One region of the Vibrio sp. R15-SG3-ISO1B genome, then DNA from elsewhere that is predicted to be linked to it. Evidence: riboswitches for the same ligand, from Rfam matches in the RefSeq annotation. Region 1 holds a riboswitch; each other region holds the start of a gene.
What was found. A riboswitch is a leader RNA that binds a small molecule or an ion and turns the genes downstream of it on or off. The one in region 1 is predicted to bind lysine.
Positions count from the first base shown of each region.

Region 2: it holds a riboswitch for lysine, as region 1 does, so the genes downstream of both, AC6R0S_RS12485 (LysE family translocator) here and lysC (lysine-sensitive aspartokinase 3) in region 1, are expected to answer to the same signal.
Region 3: it holds a riboswitch for lysine, as region 1 does, so the genes downstream of both, AC6R0S_RS09650 (Na+/H+ antiporter NhaC family protein) here and lysC (lysine-sensitive aspartokinase 3) in region 1, are expected to answer to the same signal.

Region 1 is NZ_JCBDGG010000035.1:14,835-21,257, reverse strand. It holds gene pmbA (metalloprotease PmbA) at 1-1,257, shown strand, start outside; gene lysC (lysine-sensitive aspartokinase 3) at 1,336-2,688, opposite strand; lysine riboswitch at 2,775-2,952, opposite strand; gene AC6R0S_RS10735 (pyridoxal-phosphate-dependent aminotransferase family protein) at 3,181-4,299, shown strand; gene AC6R0S_RS10730 (PglL family O-oligosaccharyltransferase) at 4,419-6,182, opposite strand; gene uvrA (excinuclease ABC subunit UvrA) at 6,277-6,423, opposite strand, start outside.
Region 2 is NZ_JCBDGG010000042.1:38,928-45,350, reverse strand. It holds gene AC6R0S_RS12490 (polysaccharide lyase 6 family protein) at 1-1,330, opposite strand, end outside; lysine riboswitch at 2,033-2,229, shown strand; gene AC6R0S_RS12485 (LysE family translocator) at 2,317-2,949, shown strand; gene purF (amidophosphoribosyltransferase) at 3,457-4,971, opposite strand; gene AC6R0S_RS12475 (CvpA family protein) at 5,007-5,498, opposite strand; gene AC6R0S_RS12470 (SPOR domain-containing protein) at 5,561-6,094, opposite strand; gene folC (bifunctional tetrahydrofolate synthase/dihydrofolate synthase) at 6,095-6,423, opposite strand, start outside.
Region 3 is NZ_JCBDGG010000033.1:10,420-16,842, forward strand. It holds gene AC6R0S_RS09640 (inosine/guanosine kinase) at 1-804, shown strand, start outside; gene AC6R0S_RS09645 (H-NS family histone-like protein) at 858-1,265, opposite strand; lysine riboswitch at 1,888-2,069, shown strand; gene AC6R0S_RS09650 (Na+/H+ antiporter NhaC family protein) at 2,181-3,782, shown strand; His leader region at 3,982-4,118, shown strand; gene hisG (ATP phosphoribosyltransferase) at 4,168-5,064, shown strand; gene hisD (histidinol dehydrogenase) at 5,070-6,368, shown strand; gene hisC (histidinol-phosphate transaminase) at 6,372-6,423, shown strand, end outside.

The DNA of each region.
Region 1 (6,423 bases):
GATGCCGCGGAAGTTGCCATCAGTAAAACCACAGGTTTAAGCGTATCGACTCGCATGTGTGAGGTCGAAAATGTGGAGTTCAACAGTGACGGTGCACTCGGTATTACCGTCTATAGCAATCAGCGTAAAGGCAGCGCCTCAACGTCAGACTTAAGCGAAAAAGCGATTCAACAAACGGTATTGGCGGCACTCGATATCGCTCAATACACATCAGAAGATCCGTACGCAGGCCCAGCACCGGCTGAACTGATGGTCAAAGATATTCCCAACTTGGATCTGTTTCACCCCGATACGCCTGACCCTGACTACGCGGCAAAAATGGCGATTGAAGCGGAGCAAGAAGCGCTCAGCTACAGCGATAAGATCAAGCAAAGTGATGGCGCCAGCTACGATAGCCACTATGGCGTCAAAGTGTACGGCAACAGCCACGGCTTACTGGCGAGTTATGCCTCAAGTCGCCATAGCATCAGTTGCTGTGTGATTGGTCAAGGCCAAAACGGTGAAATGGAACGTGACTACAGCTACACAGTGGCGCGTCACAAAGACGACCTGTGGACGCCGAAATCCGTGGGCCTGAGCGCAGCGGAGAAAACCGTCAGTCGTTTAGACGCGCAGAAGCTCAAAACCGGTCAGTACCCGATCATGTTTGCGGCGGATGTCGCAACGGGTCTACTCGGTCACCTTGTGATGGCGATCAGTGGTGGCAACTTGTACCGCAAATCCTCGTTTCTTCTTGATCATCTTGGTCAGCAAATTCTACCTAGCTGGTTCCAAGTCGACGAGCGTCCCCATGTGTTGCGTGGTCTAGCGTCAAGCCCGTTTGATAGCGAAGGCGTTGCTACGCAAGATAGACAAATTATCACTGACGGCGTGTTATCCACTTACCTATTGACCAGCTATGCGGCGCGTAAAATGTCGATGACGCCAACCGGTCATGCGGGTGGCATCCACAACTGGTACGTGCAATCCACAGGGCAAGATTTTGAGAAAATGCTTAAGGCGCTGGACACCGGCTTTTTGGTTACAGAAGTGATGGGGCAGGGTGTGAATATCGTGACGGGCGATTACTCGCGCGGCGCAGCCGGTTTTTGGGTTGAGAATGGTCAAATCCAATTCCCCGTCTCTGAGGTGACCATCGCAGGCAATCTCAAGCAGATGTTCAACCAAATAGTGGCTGTCGGCAGTGATGTGGAAACCCGTTCGCAGATTCAAACCGGTTCTATCTTGCTTGAGTCAATGAAAGTGGCGGGCGAATAAGCCTCACTATTTGACTTAGCGATGCTTCAGCGACGAAACACGAGAGTGCTTCGTCGCTGATGTGTATTTATAGTGCTGTTAGCGCTCAAACAGCTCGACATGCAACTTCTGAATCGCTTGTTTGGCTTCTGATTCACGCAGTAAGAAACAGAGGTTGTGCTGGCTAGCGCCGTAACAAATCATTCGTAAGTTAAAGTCTTCAAGTGTACCAAATACTTGTTTTGCATAACCTTTGCTCTCGCTCATGTTGTTACCAATCAAGGCGACGACGGAGAGGTTGTGTTCCACTTTCACACTGCACAGCTCTTCAAGCTCTTCACGCGCAGCTTGAGGTAACGATGGCGCACCGCCAGAGGTACCTGTTTGATCAAGCGTTAATGAGACACTGATTTCAGAGGTGGTGATCAAATCGACCGAGACCTTATGCTTGGCCAAGATCTCAAACACTTTGGCTAGAAAGCCGTAAGCATGGAACATTTTCGCGCTGCGCAGCGTCACCATGGTTTGGTTGTTACGTAGGGCTAGGGCGCGAAACAGCGGTGAGCTTTCCACTTGATGACGAATCCAAGTACCGCCTTGCTCTGGCGCTTTAGAGGAACCGACAAACACCGGAATATCATGGCGCAGAGCAGGGACTAGGGTCGAAGGGTGCAGGATCTTGGCGCCAAAATTCGCCATCTCTGACGCTTCGCTGAAGCTAATTTCTGCAATCGGTGCCGCATTCGGGGCAATACGCGGGTCTGTGGTGTAGATTCCCGGTACATCAGTCCAAATTTCTAAGCCAGAGGCTTGCACTGCCTCGGCAATCAAAGCCGCACTGTAATCACTGCCACCACGGCCAAGGGTAGTGGTGTTGCCTTCTTCATCGGAACCAATAAAGCCCTGTGTCACCACAACGTGCTCGCGGCACAGTGGCAGCAAGGTGTCACTGGCAAGCTCTCGAATGGCGGCAAGATCCGGTTCTGCGCGGCCAAAGTGGCTGTCAGTGCGCAGTACATCACGAATATCAAAGCGTACCGCGTTGATGCCGCGCTCAATCATTAGTTGGGTTAAAATGTGGGTCGACATCAGTTCACCACACGCAACAAGGTGATCAGTCAACTTATTGCTGGCTTGAATCGAGGCCGCTTCCGCAAGACTGGTGACCGTATCAAGCAGACTGTACACTTCACTCGCCGCATGGGTTGGATCATTGAGTTGATTAAGAATCGCATCATGAATCTCAGCGAGCTGAGTCAGAATATCGCTGCGTTGCTGCTGATCTTGTACGCCGTTCGCCAGCGCGATCAATAGATTTGTTACCCCTGAACAGGCACTGCTGACCACCAGTTTTGTCTCTGGATTGTTCTCAACGACCGCCGCACAACGGCTCATCGCTTCAAAGTTTGCAACACTTGTCCCACCAAATTTAGCAACGTTAAAATTGCTCACGGCATTTCTCCCACAACTTCCTGAATATTGAGTCTTTCCTTTGCGTGAGGTGAGGATGAGCGAGAGTAGAGGTAGGTATAGAGTACGACCTCAGAAGCTCATCACCAGACAGCGCTGATGACAGTTGATGGGACTCAACCCAAGTCAACCGACAGACTTAAACCACAATATAAGCCTACCTCGGCACTACTCCCCCTCAGAATGTTGTTTTGGAATTGTGGCTCCACAACATGCCTACCTGGGTAGTGCTCCTCTTCTGCAAAAAGCATAATTGTTTGTACAACAGGGTGACGAATTGTCTTGCCACCGCTTTCGCATTGAACGTGTTTATCCTCTTAATGTCAATGCGAAATTTACGGGTTAAAGACGATAGGTTCGGTTTGTGAGACTGGTATGACCTGTCGACTTTTTGCGCATTGCTGCGCTGGATGAATTCGATTATGGTGAAGAGATAACAACAAGAACACCCTCATGATTCAAAAGGAGTTGCCAATGACTTACCAAAGTTTTATCCCCCCTCGCCGTATTTTGATGGGCCCTGGTCCATCCGATATTTCCCCACAGGTACTGCAAGCTTTGAGCCGCCCGACGGTGGGCCACCTTGACCCGCTTTTTATCCAGATGATGGACGAACTCAAGCAGCTGCTTAAATACGCCTTTCAGACCAACAATGAGTTTACGATTGCTGTCTCGGCACCAGGCAGTGCAGGTATGGAGACCTGCTTTGTTAACTTGATTGAGCCGGGGGACAAAGTCATCGTCTGCCGAAATGGCGTGTTTGGCGAGCGCATGCGAGAAAACGTGGTGCGCTGCGGCGGTGAAGCGGTGCTGGTCGATGATGACTGGGGAACGCCGGTCTCGGTAGAGAAAGTTCGTGATGCGTTGCAGGCGCATCCTGATACCAAGCTCCTCGCGTTTGTCCATGCAGAAACGTCGACAGGGGCATGCAGTGATGCGAAGACGCTGGGCGCGCTTGCTAAAGAGTTCAATGTGTTGTCGATCGTCGATGCGGTGACGTCATTGGGTGGCGTGCCACTCAAAGTCGATGAGTGGCAACTTGATGCGGTCTACTCGGGCAGTCAAAAGTGCCTCTCTTGTACGCCGGGCCTCTCTCCTGTGACCTTCTCCAGTGCAGCGATTGAGAAAATCACCGCCCGTCAAACCCCGGTGCAAAGTTGGTTTTTAGACCAAAGTTTGGTACTCGGTTACTGGAGTGGAGAGGGCAAGCGTAGTTACCACCACACAGCGCCCGTCAACAGTCTCTATGCACTGCATGAAGCTTTGCTGATGCTCAAAAATGAAGGGTTAGAAAACGCGTGGCGTCGCCATCAGCAGATGCACAACAAGCTCAAGACCGGCTTATTGGCGCTCGGCTTTGAGTTTGTGGTGGAAGAGTCCGCACGCTTGCCGCAACTGAATGCGATTTATGTTCCTGAGGGGATTGATGAAGCCCAAATACGCAGTCACCTCCTTGATACGTACAATCTGGAAATTGGTGCCGGGCTTGGCGCATTGGCGGGCAAGGCGTGGCGGATTGGCCTAATGGGCTATGGTGCGCGGGAGGAGAACGTCGCACTCTGTTTACAAGCGCTTAAAGAGTCGCTCGGATAGAGTCGCTCGGATTAGAGTCGCTCGGATTAGAGTCGCTCGGCGAATAATTTGCCCTGTTAATGATTGCAGATGGCTCTCCAGTTCGGAGAGCCTTTTCTTATCTACTTTTTGTTTTCTTTTTATTCTTCGTCTGTACGAAGCAGTGCGTCGGTAGTCGGTGGCACGTATTGCACGTCTGAGAAATCGCGCCGAGGAAACAGGAATTGCGCTTCGGCTCGGATTTGTTCCGCCTTTTCACTGTCATTCAAACCTTGGTAGGCCAGAATTAAGTTGTTGTAGAATGCCGGTCTTGGTTTGTGGGTAATCACGCCCAGCGACCAATCCACATACGGTTGAATAAATTCAGGGTTTTGCTGGTGCAGGCCAATATTGAGATAGGTGCTGTAGATGTCCCAGTCAAAACGCTCCTGCCAGACAATCGGGTTACTGACTCGGTTAAGGATATCCGGATCTTTCGGTTTGGAGAGCTCAAACTGCGTCAATATGTAGTTGGTGTGCAACGTGGTGACCATGTAAAACGACGTCACCAATGGCAAGATCAAACTTGCTACGCGCAGTCCGGTCTGCGATACGATGCTCAATCGCGCATATCGGTAGGCGCGCTTACGTTGGTCGACCCAGTAAATCAATAGGATAAAGGTTACCCAATGAATCGCTGAGTGATAAAACGGATATTCTAATTGGGTGTGGAGCACGATGGGGATAAAGAGCGAAAAAATCGCCAAACGTGTGCCATTCTTCGCTGCGTAGATACGATACAGCACCAAAATGGCCGCGATCAACATAGCCAAAATCGGCAGCACACCCCCCTCTACGCCCCAATATAAGGTTTCGTTGTGTGGGTGATCCATTGATGCAAGCCCAGGCGGGTAACTGGCGTTGAGCTGATGTTGACGCGCCGTATAGACCAAGTATTCAGCTTCAAAACGTCCGTAACCATAGCCAGTAAATGGCTTTTCAATCAGCATATCGAGCGTCTGAGGGAAGGTGTATTGTCTGGGCCCTTCTAGATTCACCTTTCGCTCTGCTAGGGTGTTGTTCTCACCGATTAACGTGGTCCCTAAGCCAATGGTGACGCCAATAAGCACAGAGACGAGCCAACCGACGGCGCGTTTTTTGGTGGCAAAGCGCATCAAATAAGGGATCAGCAGCACGACGACCAGCAGCGCACTGAGCCAACCTGTCCGAGAGGCGAGCACTACCAGTAGGGGCAGCACGATGGCTGGTACCAGATAGAGTAGCGCCACATGGCTGACTTTGCGTTGATATTTAATGGGCTGACGGGTCAGCAAATAGCCAGACAGCGCAAGCCCTGTGGCTAAGAAGCTCGCCATGACGTTCGGTTGCTGAAAAATGCCGTAAGGACGATTGGCGTCGGTGTTGTAGCCAAAGGGATTGCCGGGTTCGAGTACTAGGTACTGCACCCAGCCAAACAAGGCCTCAATGAACACGGCGATAACCACAAACCACAATAGCCTTTGACGCTGAGGGTTACTAAAACGAAATTGTTGCAGCACGGCAAACAGCAAAAAACCGGCCCACAGTCCGCTTAATCGCGCGACCGACAACGACAGCTCAGAGTGCGGATAGAGCACGGGCACGGTCATGATCACACAACAAAGAAACAGACCTATGGTCAATTTGTTGTAACGAATTTGGCCACGTGTCCCAACTTGATAAAGCCCAAGAGCGATGGCGACTGAGCTCAGCAGCCAAGTGGGTGGGTTAAAGGCAAGGGCCAAGCCTGAACCGCCTGGGTTCGGCATGAAGAAATGCATCGCGACAAGGTAGACTAGGCCAATCATAGCCAAGAAAGGTTTCGTTAGAGAGCGAGCTTGTGTGCGTGCTTGAAGCTGCGTGCCTGCCACGTGGGTGGTTGCCATAGTGTTCCTTTCCAGCAAATAAAACGGGCTGGCACTAGGAAGCACGCCAGCCCGTTTACTTTACTATTTTTTTATTCACTTTTACTACTATTGCTTACTTTAACATAGGCTTAAGGAAGCGCGCTGTGTGTGAGCCTTCGACTAAGGCCACATCTTCCGGTGTTCCGCTTGCAATAATTTCACCGCCGCCTTGCCCCCCTTCTGGCCCCAAATCGACGATCCAGTCTGCAGTTTTAATCAC
Region 2 (6,423 bases), on a different contig from region 1:
TACCATCTTCAGTTGCAATAGATAGGTTGTTTTCAAATAGCGTATCAACAGCTGGGAAGATAGTTTCAACACGTTCATCGTTAGTTAAACTTACGCGGTGAATTGCATTACTCGCAAAAATACCTTGTGTGTTGTTCACTAACGTATTGTTCTTAACCACAACGTCTTTTGGTGTCCACTGCTTTTGCAGTGTTTTGCCGTCCTTTGAATCTTTACTTAGCACTTCGCCATTCGCTACATCGATGATGCCTGTGTTCAGCACAAGAGCGCCACGGTAAGTACCTTTACCTAATGTACCTTCGATATAGTTGTTTTCAATTATGTGGTTCTCATCATAGATACGGATACCGCCTGAGTTAGCCGTGTTACCCGGTAAGATCACGTTGTTTGTCACAACATTATTATGGCCATGACGTAAAGAAATCATCGAAGTACTGTTTTTGATTGTGTTGCCATCAAAAGTGATGCCACTCGCTTTCACAGAGATAAGCTCGATCTCGCCAGAGCCGTTTTTACCGACATAACCACTGATATTGTCGAAGTAGTTATTGCGGATAATACTTTGTGAATCAAACAGTGAGTTGTGGCTGTCACCCACGCGGATCGCTTGTCTGTCGTTACGGTTGGTTCTCACCATTTTCGGGTTAGAGTTTTCGATCAGCTCCATATCTAAAGCCGTCAGGTCTTTAAAGATGTTACCTTCGATCAGAGTTTTCTCTAACTTGTCTGATGTTGCCACAACAAGCATCGCGCCGCGCTTGTACTTACCTTCAAAAGTATTGTTGGTAATCTTGTTGTTTTCGCCGCCAACCGTGATCCAACGGATGTTAGGGTATTTTCCTTTCTCATCCGCTACGTATTCGTAATCGTTGAACTTGTAGATAACAGAGTTATTTAAGGTGTTGTTTTTACCAAAGATACCAAACACGCCCATGATGTTTGCATCATGACTTTCAGTGCTTAGCGTTGCGCCCCCATCAGTGAAGACTAAGCTCTCAATTAGGTTATTGTCACCCTTAATCAAGAACTGAGTTGAACCGTTAAAAATGGCAGTTCCAGGCTCTTGAGCGACAATCTTGACGTTGTTCGCTGATAAAGTCACACGACCTAAATCGGCATAGCGACCTGGTTTGATGCTAATAACGTCGCCATCTTGCGCGTTGTTGATGCTCTCACGCAGCTCCAGCACCTCTTGTGCAGAAGCCACAGCAACACCTTGATCAACCATAACCGCTGTCGGTTGGGTAACTTGTTCTGTGCTTGCGTGGCTCGTTGACGCGCTTGCGAATAGTAATGAACCTAAAATAAATGCAATTGGTGACTTTTTCATTAGTATCTCTTTCGTAGGGTATTTGAGTATGAGGCAAGGTTAGCAACACACAAGAGGGCGAGAAAACCGATTCGCCCTTGGAATGTGGTCTGAATCGCGTCGGCTTTGTTAAACTGTGGATAAGTTCAAATAATTTAATAATACAAATAGACCATGCCATTTAATGGTTGTAAAGGGGCTTGGTTCAGGTCAGTAGCTCTCTTAAATTTTATTTTAACTTATTGTTTTTTAAATCATTTTATCTGAGATCACCTTAACTCTTAGTAGAATTTTCAAACTAGAGCATATGAGAGACTCTGCAAATTAAGGATAATTTGTAATATTAGTGCACTTACAATAACGAAATATTGATCGAGATTTTGGGAAAGATACAGAGCATGAATGAGTTGGTAATTCTTTCTGCTAGCTGGAACACTGCTAATTTAGGTTATTACGGATAACTTTTCGTACCCCAAAACGTCAAAGACCACCGTTGTCAGCGATGGTCTGTCTGCGCGGAATTGGACATAATCTTCCACCTGCGATCTACATTGTTAGATTCTCTATATGCAGAATTCGCCGCAAAGTATGCAGAATCTCGTTCGGCCCGAATTGATTTTCCCAGAGCTCCGTTGGGAGGTTTAAGCGACGCAAAAAATATTTGCAATCATTCTACCTTATAGTTTATCTTCATTTGCAAAGCTGTATTGGCGAAAATCAGTGCAGCAATGTAGAGGCGCATTACCTATCAGTAGCTCAGTTTAGGTTGACAACCATTGACCCTGAGTGAAAGGAGTCAATGCCGAAGTGCCACGGGCGTCACCCCGTAGTGCTGGGGTTGTATCGAATAGGTACAGCACTGCCATAGTAAACTCGTTAGGATGACAAAAACACGTTTTCTATGGAGCGCTACAGATGGATGGTGAGCCAGTTTATATGTGTCCCCCCAAAGCTTTGCATCCTGCATCGCTGTTCTAGTAGCCTCCATAATATATATTGAGGTAAGAATGTCTGATTTTAACTTTTGGTTATTGTTTCTAACCACCGCTTTTGCTCTAAATGTCGCTCCGGGGCCTGATCTGCTGTACATCCTGACGAAGACAATTAGCAATGGAAAAAAGGTAGGCTTAGCATCGGCTATTGGTGTATGTACCGGAGCGCTTTTCCATGTGTTTGCTGCTTCCATTGGCTTATCTGCTATTTTAGTCTCTTCTGCACTAGCATTTAGCATTGTTAAGTATGTTGGTGCGGCTTATCTGATATATCTTGCTTATCAGTCATTTAGATCATCTGGATTTGAGTTAAATGCCGATGGCTCAAATCAGAGCAAAGAAACAGCATTTGAAGCATTTAAGCAAGGGGTACTAATCGACATTCTAAACCCTAAAGTAGCTATTTTCTTTATGGCGTTTCTACCACAGTTTGTTCGTGAAGACGCAGGCTCTGTATCATTCCAGTTGTTCTATCTCGGGTTACTTGTTATTGCGGTTGCTATCGTTGTGGAAGCTGCATATGTTCTTGCGGCAGACAAGATTTCTGAACGAGTTAGAAGCAGTAAAAAACTCAGCATCTGGTTAGATCGTGCTGTCGGAACAATGTTTGCTGGTCTGGGTGTAAAGTTAGCAGTATCAACAAACTAAAAATATCTACTCAAGGAGAATGAGCGTGTACCGCAATAGTGAATTAGACATTTACATGATGCGCGTTTCCTTCTAGTTCAGAGCAAACAGGCCACCGCTACAAACGGTGGCCTTTTACGTTTTTGGGTACGAAGGAGTTCCTGAAAGCAACACTATGGGATGCTACTCCAATAAACTTCTGTCCGGTTGTGAATTTGCATAACAACTCAGGTGATATTTTCTGGGTAAGGGCATCGTTTTTGATTGGAAATGGGAGATTCCGTGCAGCGCTGTTCTGGTGTCTGCCATAACTTCACGTATCACAAACTCCGCAGCGTAACTCGTTGCTGAGTAATAGCAATAAGGCGGTTTGGGGCAGAAATGAGATAACGCGTGTTCAGCTAATTACGGCTTTAAACCCAAAAAGTAATCGCACGTTATTGTCATCTGACAGCAGCCGGATGGCGCAATAAAAAATGGTCATCCGTTGGATGACCATTAAATACGTTTACGTAGAGGGCGTGGAGGTTACGCACCTTCGTTATGCAACTCTAGGTTAGCAAGCTCTTGCTGAATCTCTCGTTGCGTTTTTGCATCATCGCTGCGCAAAGACTCAAGAAAGTCTAAGTACTGCTGATTGATGTCGCCGGTTACGTATTCACCGCTAAATACCGACGTTTCGAACTGAGAGATGTCTGTGTTGCCTAGGCCAACGGCGTCCGTAAGGTCTTCCAACGTCTGGAAAATGAGCTCATCGGCACCAATTTGCTTACAGATCGCTTCGTTGTCTCGGCCATGGGCGATAAGCTCATTGGCGCTTGGCATGTCAATGCCGTACACGTTCGGGAAGCGAATCTCTGGCGCAGCAGAGACCATGTACACTTTCTTCGCACCTGAATCGCGGGCCATTTCGATGATCTGCTCTGACGTAGTACCACGTACGATAGAATCATCAACCAACAAGACATTCTTGTCTTTAAACTCTGAACGAATCGCGTTGAGTTTACGACGTACTGACTTCTTACGCTGCTGCTGACCCGGCATGATGAACGTGCGGCCAACATAGCGGTTTTTCACAAAACCTTGGCGGTAAGGCTTTTCAATCGCTTGAGCGATTTGTAGAGCGATGTCACACGAGGTCTCTGGAATCGGAATAACCACATCAATGTCCAAATCAGCAAATTCGTCACGGATTCGGTCGCCCAGTTTCTTACCCATCTCTACACGTGCGCTGTAAACCGAAATCTTATCGATAAAGGAGTCGGGACGTGCAAAGTAAACAAATTCGAAAATACATGGGTTGAGTCGAGGGTTGTCCGCACACTGCTTAGTATGCAGTTGACCATCAAACGTCGCATAGATTGCTTCACCTGGCGCGACATCGCGCATAAAGTCAAAACCGACCGCATCTAGGGCTACTGATTCAGAGGCAACCATGTACTCGGTGCGACCTTCAACCTCGCGTTTACCTAAACACAGTGGGCGAATACCGTTAGGATCGCGGAACGCAATCATGCCGTGACCGATGATCATAGCCGTCACCGCGTAAGCACCACGAATCGCGCGATGCACATTGGTGACAGCACGGAACACATCTTCAGAGGTAACGTTACCTTTGACAGTATCAATCTCATGAGCCAACACGTTAAGCAACACTTCTGAATCAGAGGTGGTGTTGATGTGACGACGATCTTTCTCGAACAACTTTTCGCGAATTTCGTGTGCGTTTGTGAGGTTACCGTTGTGAGCTAGTGTGATACCAAATGGTGAGTTCACGTAGAAAGGTTGCGCTTCAGACGCGCTTGAGCTTCCTGCTGTTGGGTAGCGAACATGGCCGATACCCACTGTACCTTGAAGTCTTTGCATGTGTTTGGCTTCAAACACATCCTTTACTAAACCGTTCGCCTTTCTAAGACGAAAACGATTGCTATCTATGGTACAAATACCCGCGGCATCTTGGCCACGATGCTGCAATACCGTCAATGCGTCATAGATAGACTGGTTTACAGGCGTTGTGCCCACGATTCCAACAATACCACACATGTCTTAACCCTCGATTTTCGACAATGGCTGGAGCGCTATAACGCCCCAGATAAGAAACTAGATGTTGCTTGTAGGTGTTCAAAAAAAGGTGCGATGATGCGGCTGAATTCCGGTACCAACTGCGACCCTTTCCACCACTGTGAGTCTGGAAACGACGTAAACGCATCCATGAAGAATAGTGCCGCTGACACTATAAGAACACCTCGTAAACCGCCAAACACGATACCAAGGACTCTATCCGTTCCAGACAAACCTGTCTTCTGCACTAATTGAGCAATCACATAATTGACGATAGCACCGACAATCAGAGTTGCAATAAACAGAGCAGCGATCGCGGATCCGTTTCGGATCATGTCATCTTCGATATTGGTGAAATACATCGCCAATTTCGCGTAGTACTGACTGGCAATAAAAAAGGCGCCAAACCAGATAACAAGAGACAGTGCTTCTTTCGCGAAGCCACGAATTAAACTGATCAGCGCTGAGAGGCCGATCACACTTAAAATGACAATATCTAACCAGTTCATGTTGTTCTACATCTTAAGTTGGCGCGCATTTTAACAGAAAAAACGCTGACGCAAACGTTTTCTTATGGATTTAGTGGTTTAAATTTAAGCAATCGACCTTTTGAGCCAGTGATCTTTTCCAGTTCAATCACTTGGCGTTCGAGTTTACTCTTCGACACATCAGGACCAATAATTACTCGGGTAAAACCATTCTCTAATTTGGTGTGTGCTTGGTATCCGCGCTTTTGCAAATCATCCACGACGCTCTGCGCATTCTCTGCGTTTTTTAACGCCATCAGTTGGATGATCCATGCACTGTCTTGATACTCATTGCGTTCAGGGATGGCTTTAACGATCACCTCGAGTGGCGCCTCTTCTGCACTCTCCTCTTGAGTGACGACCGCGACAGGCGTATCGGGCAGCGCTTTCGAGTCATCCACCGGCTCGAGAATCTCAAACGATTCCAGATCGCTTTCAAGCTCCGGTTTTAGCGGAATACTGGCGATCTCTTCCTGATAGTGGCTTTTCTTGCCATCGAGCACATCGGGCAATACGATGACGCCAATCGCCACTAAGATGATGGTACCGACTAAGCGGTTTTGAAATTTGCTCGCCATTTAATCTCCTTGTGTTTGCCAATGCGCCAACACTTCCCCAACGGTATGAAATGAGCCAACAACCAGTATCACATCGTCTTGGCCCGCCTTTGTCATCGCGGCTTCAAAAGCCAGCACCGGAGAATCAAAGGTTTGAGTCGCGGCTGGTAAATGACTTGCCAGTTCATTAGCGTGCGCGGCGCGAGGGCCATGCAGTGAAGCTGGATACCAATGCGAAGAAAGCTCGCTCAAGATAGCCAGCGTCGCCTTGATGTCTTTATCATGCAGCATGCCCACCACAGTATGAATCACACGTTTTGGGTATTGCTTTGCTACACGTTCAACCAAGT
Region 3 (6,423 bases), on a different contig from region 1:
GAAGGGCAGATGAACCAGCTTAAACCAGAGAGCATTCCAGAAAAAATCTTTAAAAATGCCTCTGCACTGGTGCTGACTGCGTATTTGGTGCGCTGCAAAGCGGGCGATCCGATGCCAGAAGCGACCATGCGCGCTATTGAGTACGCGAAAAAGCACGATGTACCGGTCGTTCTCACGTTAGGGACTAAGTTTGTCATCCAAGATGACCCGCAGTTTTGGCAGCAATTTTTGCGCGATCATGTCACCGTTGTAGCGATGAATGAAGATGAGGCGCATGCGCTCACTGGGGAGAGCGACCCGCTTGCGGCATCAGACAAAGCCTTGGAGTGGGTCGATTTGGTGCTGTGTACTGCTGGGCCACTTGGCTTGTTTATGGCCGGTTATACCGAAGAAGCAGCCAAACGTGAAACGTCATTGCCTTTGTTGCCAGGTAGTATTGCGGAATTCAATCGTTATGAATTTAGCCGCCCTGCATTAAAAGATAATTGCGATCAAGCGATCAAAGTATATTCTCATATTTCACCATACATGGGTGGTCCGGAGAAAATTAAAAACACCAATGGCGCCGGTGATGCGGCATTGTCTGCGTTGTTGCACGATATGGCCGCGAATAAATACCACAAAGAAAATGTGCCCAACTCGAGTAAACACGCGCATGCGTTTTTAACTTATTCTTCCTTTTCACAAGTATGTAAGTATTCCAACCGTGCCAGTTATGAGGTATTGGTTCAGCACTCTCCACGTCTTTCGAAAGGTTTACCAGAGCGAGAAGATAGCTTGGAAGAAGCCTACTGGGAACGATAAACGAAAAAAAGCGCCGAAAGGCGCTTTTTTTTTGAACTAACTTACATCGAAAGTTAGATCAGGAACTCTTCTAGGCTCTTGCCTGCATCCAATTGCTGTTGAATAGCAGATGGGGTGCGACCCTGACCTGTCCAAGTTTTAGTTTCTCCGCTTGCATCCACGTATTTATATTTTGGTGGACGAGGTGCACGTTTCGATTTTGTTTTGGTTTTTGTTTCACCAGCAAGCGCAGAGTAAAGGGCATCAATATCGATACCTTCTTTAGAAATTTGCTCAGCAATGGCAGCCAGTTTGGCTTCTTGCTCTGCCGCTGCTGCACGCTGCGCTTCTTCCTCTTCTTTACGCTCAGTAAAGACTGTCGTTAATTTGCTTAGGGCGTCTTCCAGTTGCTCAAGAGTCAGTTCACGTGCTGCTGCACGAAGACTACGAATATTTAATAGTGTTTTTGTTAGTTCAGACATAACATCTCTCATTGTTATCTTATTTAAGAGTATTTCTTAAATACTAATCCTGATATTTAAACATTACAATCCATTCTTAGCAGAATGCGATAAATTTATTGTTACTGTCAGCCAAATTTACCTTTCTTTACTTTATTGGAGCGATCATTCGGCTAAGTCTTGTTTTGACGCTCAGATTTAATAATAGAGTTTCATATCTATTATTAAACGTTTCTTATCCTGACGGTACTGTTTAGATAAAAGTCGCCGAAATCAGCATGAGAACGAATTTTCCTAATAGTTGGCATTATAATGTCGATATAGTTCAAATGAACCACCTCAATACGTTTTCTTTTACGATTTCGATCACAGCACATATTTCGACTTCGAGAAAGTGCTATCTATTTGGCATTGCAGTCAACACCGAGTTTTTAATGTCCCGGGCGTTGAACGTCAGCACAGTGTGAAATGTCACCAAATTGAGAGTTGGCTTCCCGTTTGTACCATCGCTAAGCAATAAAAGTGACAACAAAACGAGCCAAATTGTTGAAATGCAGTTTTAGATGGGTACAATGGCGCCACCTAATGCATGACTACAGTAAAACCTTTGTTAATTTGATGTTTCATTGGTTGATTATTTTGGTTGTGCGGTAGAGGAGCGGAATAAAATAGTAGCGTTTGTTGGGGTGATGCCAATGAGCATGCGTGAAAGGTTATCTCGCCGAAGTGGGCTTCCCTATCAAAGGAGTTCGCTGGGGTTAGTCTCGAAAGGGCTAACACTGCCATAGTCTATAATGTGTAAAACTATGGAGCGCTACTGTAGGGTTGGGTGAAGTGTCTACTTCCCTGTCGCTAAGTTCAACATTATCAACGGCCGCGTGCGGTTGACTAATCTGCAGTAGATCTCTAACCATTTATTACTGGTTTTTGAAGATCATGAATTTAATTGATTTTGCCTCATCTCCTTTATCTCTTTTGCCACCACTCGTGGCGTTGAGTCTTGCGATCATTACGCGTCGCGTTCTTGTGTCTCTCGGTGTGGGTATCGTTTTAGGTGCCGTATTGCTTAACGACTATTCGTTTGCGAGTGCGTCGGGTTATCTTGCGTCAACCGTATCGGGCGTTTTCGTAGAAGACGGTGGCCTCAATACTTGGAACATGAGTATTGTCGGCTTCTTGCTTTTGCTCGGTATGATGACAGCACTGCTGACGCTCTCAGGCGGCACTCGCGCATTCGCTGAATGGGCGCAGTCTCGTGTGAAAAGTAAGCGCGGTTCAAAACTGCTTGCTGCGTTTTTGGGCGTGTTCATTTTTGTCGATGATTACTTTAACAGCTTGGCGGTGGGCGCGATTTCTCGCCCAGTCACGGACCGTTTTTACGTCTCTCGCTCTAAGCTGGCTTACATTCTCGATTCGACCGCTGCCCCTATGTGTGTCTTGATGCCCGCATCAAGCTGGGGTGCCTATATTATGACCATCATTGGTGGCATCTTAGTCTCTCATGGCATCACAGAGTATTCCGCGTTGGGCGCTTACGTGCGTTTGATTCCGATGAACTTCTATGCGGTATTTGCGCTGTTGATGGTGTTTGCTGTGGCTTGGTTTGGTCTCGACATCGGTAAGATGCGCAGCCATGAAATTGCGGCGTCTCAAGGCCGCGGCTTTGACAAGGATGCAGAGAACGACACCAAAGAAGCGCACGAGCTCAATGAAGAGCTGGATATTCGTGAAAGCGAAGGCGGACGCGTCCTTGATTTGGTTTTGCCTATTGTGCTGTTAATCATTGCAACGGTCGCGGCCATGCTTTACACCGGTGGTCAAGCGCTTAAAGCGGATGGTGAAGCGTTTAATCTGCTGGGCGCTTTTGAAAACACCGATGTAGGTTTGTCTTTGATCTACGGTGGTATTGTGGGTTTGGCAACCGCGCTGTTTACGGTGGTTAAGCAACGCATTGCGACCATCGAAATTGCTCGTACACTGTGGATTGGTGCGCGCTCAATGTTTGGTGCGATCCTCATTCTAGTCTTCGCGTGGACCATTGGTAGCGTGATTGGTGACATGAACACGGGTAAATACCTGTCAACGCTGGCGCAAGGTAGCATCAACCCACATTGGTTGCCGGTTATCCTGTTCTTGCTCTCGGGCTTGATGGCGTTCTCGACCGGTACCTCTTGGGGTACATTCGGTATCATGTTGCCGATTGCGGGTGATATGGCTGGAGCGACAGATATTGCCTTGATGTTGCCAATGCTGAGTGCGGTGCTCGCCGGTTCGGTCTTTGGTGATCACTGCTCACCGATTTCGGATACCACGATTTTGTCTTCGACGGGTGCTCGTTGTAATCACATTGATCACGTCTCGACTCAGTTACCTTATGCGTTATCTGTAGCAGCGATCTCTTGTGTCGGCTTTATCACTCTCGGTATGACGGCGTCGGTCGGTCTCTCATTTGCGGTCGCCAGCGTGGCGTTTGTGGCCGTGTGCGCGGTGCTTTCAATGATGTCTAAGTCGAAGCTAGCGAGCTGTGCGACGTCATAAAACGATAGACAGTTCGTATCTAACTGACAGATTCTATTGATTATTTTAAGGAGGCTTTGGCCTCCTTTCTTATTTGTCTAATACAAATAAGAAAAAGTTGAAATTAAAGGTTGAAAAGATCCCTGAGCTTGGTTAGTGTGGTCAGCAACCAAGCGAGCTAAGAGAGCTTTATAAGTATGCGCAATTTTGTAATGAACATTCATCATCACCATCACCCAATCTAGTCTTTCGGGAGATGTGCGCATACCCGGGAGATAGGAAACTCCCGGAGGCAAAAAATCACAAATATAATGATTTATGACCCTCGGGAGACAAACCTTCCGAGGGTTTTTTAGTTTTTAAGTCTAACGTTTTGAACGATTTCGAACACAGGGATACAAGAGTCATGCAAACACAACGCCTAAGAATCGCCATTCAGAAAAAAGGTCGTCTAAGTAAAGAGAGCCAAGCACTGCTGAAAAAGTGTGGTGTGAAATTTAACGTCATGGGTGAAAAACTGGTGGTTCACTCAGAGAACATGCCAATCGATTTGCTGCTTGTGCGTGACGACGATATCCCAGGTTTGATCATGGACGGTGTGGTTGATCTTGGTTTCATTGGCGAAAACGAATTGGAAGAAGTCCGCCTAGACCGCAAAGCATTGGGTGAGCCTAGTGAGTTTGTGACATTGCGTCGTCTCGATTTTGGTGGCTGCCGTCTTTCTATCGCGATTGATAAGGATGAAGAGTACAACGGCCCGCAAGATTTGGCCGGTAAGCGTATCGCTACCACCTATCCACAATTGTTAAAAGCCTACATGGATGAGCAAGGCGTACCGTTCTCAACCTGTATGCTTACCGGTTCTGTTGAAGTCGCGCCACGCGCTGGCCTTGCAGATGCCATCGCTGACCTAGTGTCTACCGGCGCTACTTTAGAAGCGAACGGCCTAAAAGAAGCGGAAGTCATTTTCCAATCAAAAGCGACCCTTATTCAGCGCAAAGGTGAGTTCGCACAAGATAAAACCGAACTGATTGATAAGCTGTTGACCCGTATGCAAGGCGTTCAGCAAGCGAAAGAGTCGAAATACATCATGCTGCACGCGCCAGCGGACAAACTTGAGCAGATCAAATCGCTCCTTCCGGGCGCAGAAGATCCAACCGTCTTGCCGCTCTCTGCTGATAAACAAAAAGTGGCCGTTCACCTTGTGAGTACCGAAAACTTGTTCTGGGAAACCATGGAACAACTCAAAGAGCTTGGTGCTAGCTCAATTCTAGTACTTCCAATTGAGAAAATGATGGAGTAAGGGCGATGAGAACAGTTGTTTGGCAATCATTGAGTGAATCTCAACAAGACTCTATTTTAGAGCGCCCTGCCATTACCGAAGGGGCGAATATTACCGCCGCGGTGTCTGAGGTTATCGCACAAGTAAAAACGCAAGGCGATGCCGCTCTACTGGCGTTGACGGAAAAGTATGATCGCGTCAAACCAGAGTCGATTCGAGTCTCAACTCAAGAGATTGAGGCGGCGTCAGAGCGCTTAAGCGAAACCATGAAGCAAGCGCTTGAGCAAGCGTACGCCAATATCGCTAAGTTTCACAAAGCCCAAAAGCCACAGCCTATTAAAGTTGAAACGCAACCTGGTGTTGTGTGTGAACAAGTGACTCGAGCGATTCAGAAAGTCGGTCTTTATATCCCAGGTGGCAGTGCGCCACTGCCATCGACCGTATTAATGCTCGGCGTACCGGCTAAGATTGCGGGTTGTCGTAAAGTGGTACTCTGCTCACCACCACCGATCGCAGATGAAATCCTCTACGTGGCGAAGCTGTGTGGCATCGATGAAGTTTACAATGTTGGTGGTGGTCAAGCGATTGCTGCGATGGCTTACGGAACAGAAACCGTGGCGAAAGTGGACAAGATTTTCGGTCCAGGTAATGCGTACGTCACAGAAGCTAAGCGCCAAGTGAGCAACGATTTTCGCGGCGCCGCGATCGACATGCCAGCGGGCCCTTCTGAGGTGTTAGTGATTGCTGATGAGACCGCCGACCCAGATTTCATTGCTGCGGATCTATTGAGCCAAGCTGAGCACGGACCAGACTCACAAGTGGTGCTGGTCACGCCATCGCCAGTGATTGCCGATCAAGTGACGGATGCTGTTCAGCGTCAACTTAAAGTACTCTCTCGCGCTTCTATTGCAGAAAAAGCACTGGCGTCGAGTTTGATCATCATTTCTGATTCCATCACTCAGGCGGTTTCTATTTCGAATTACTATGGCCCAGAGCACTTGATCGTACAGACCAAGAACCCACGTGAACTGCTTCCTCTTCTTGATAACGCTGGGTCGATTTTCCTTGGTGATTGGTCACCTGAGTCGGCGGGCGACTATGCGTCGGGCACCAACCACGTTCTGCCAACCTATGGCTACACTCGCACCTATTCAAGCCTAGGCTTGGCCGATTTCTCCAAGCGTATGACGGTGCAAGAGCTCTCTGAGGAAGGGATTAAAAATCTTGCGCCGACCGTCGTGACTATGGCGGAAGCAGAAGGACTGGATGCGCACAAACGCGCCGTTACCATTCGTGTTGAAAAATTGGCTCAGAAGCAAGGGTAAGAGATGGAAAAGCTAGCACGCAAACAAGTTCAGCAACTGACCCCTTACCTGTCAG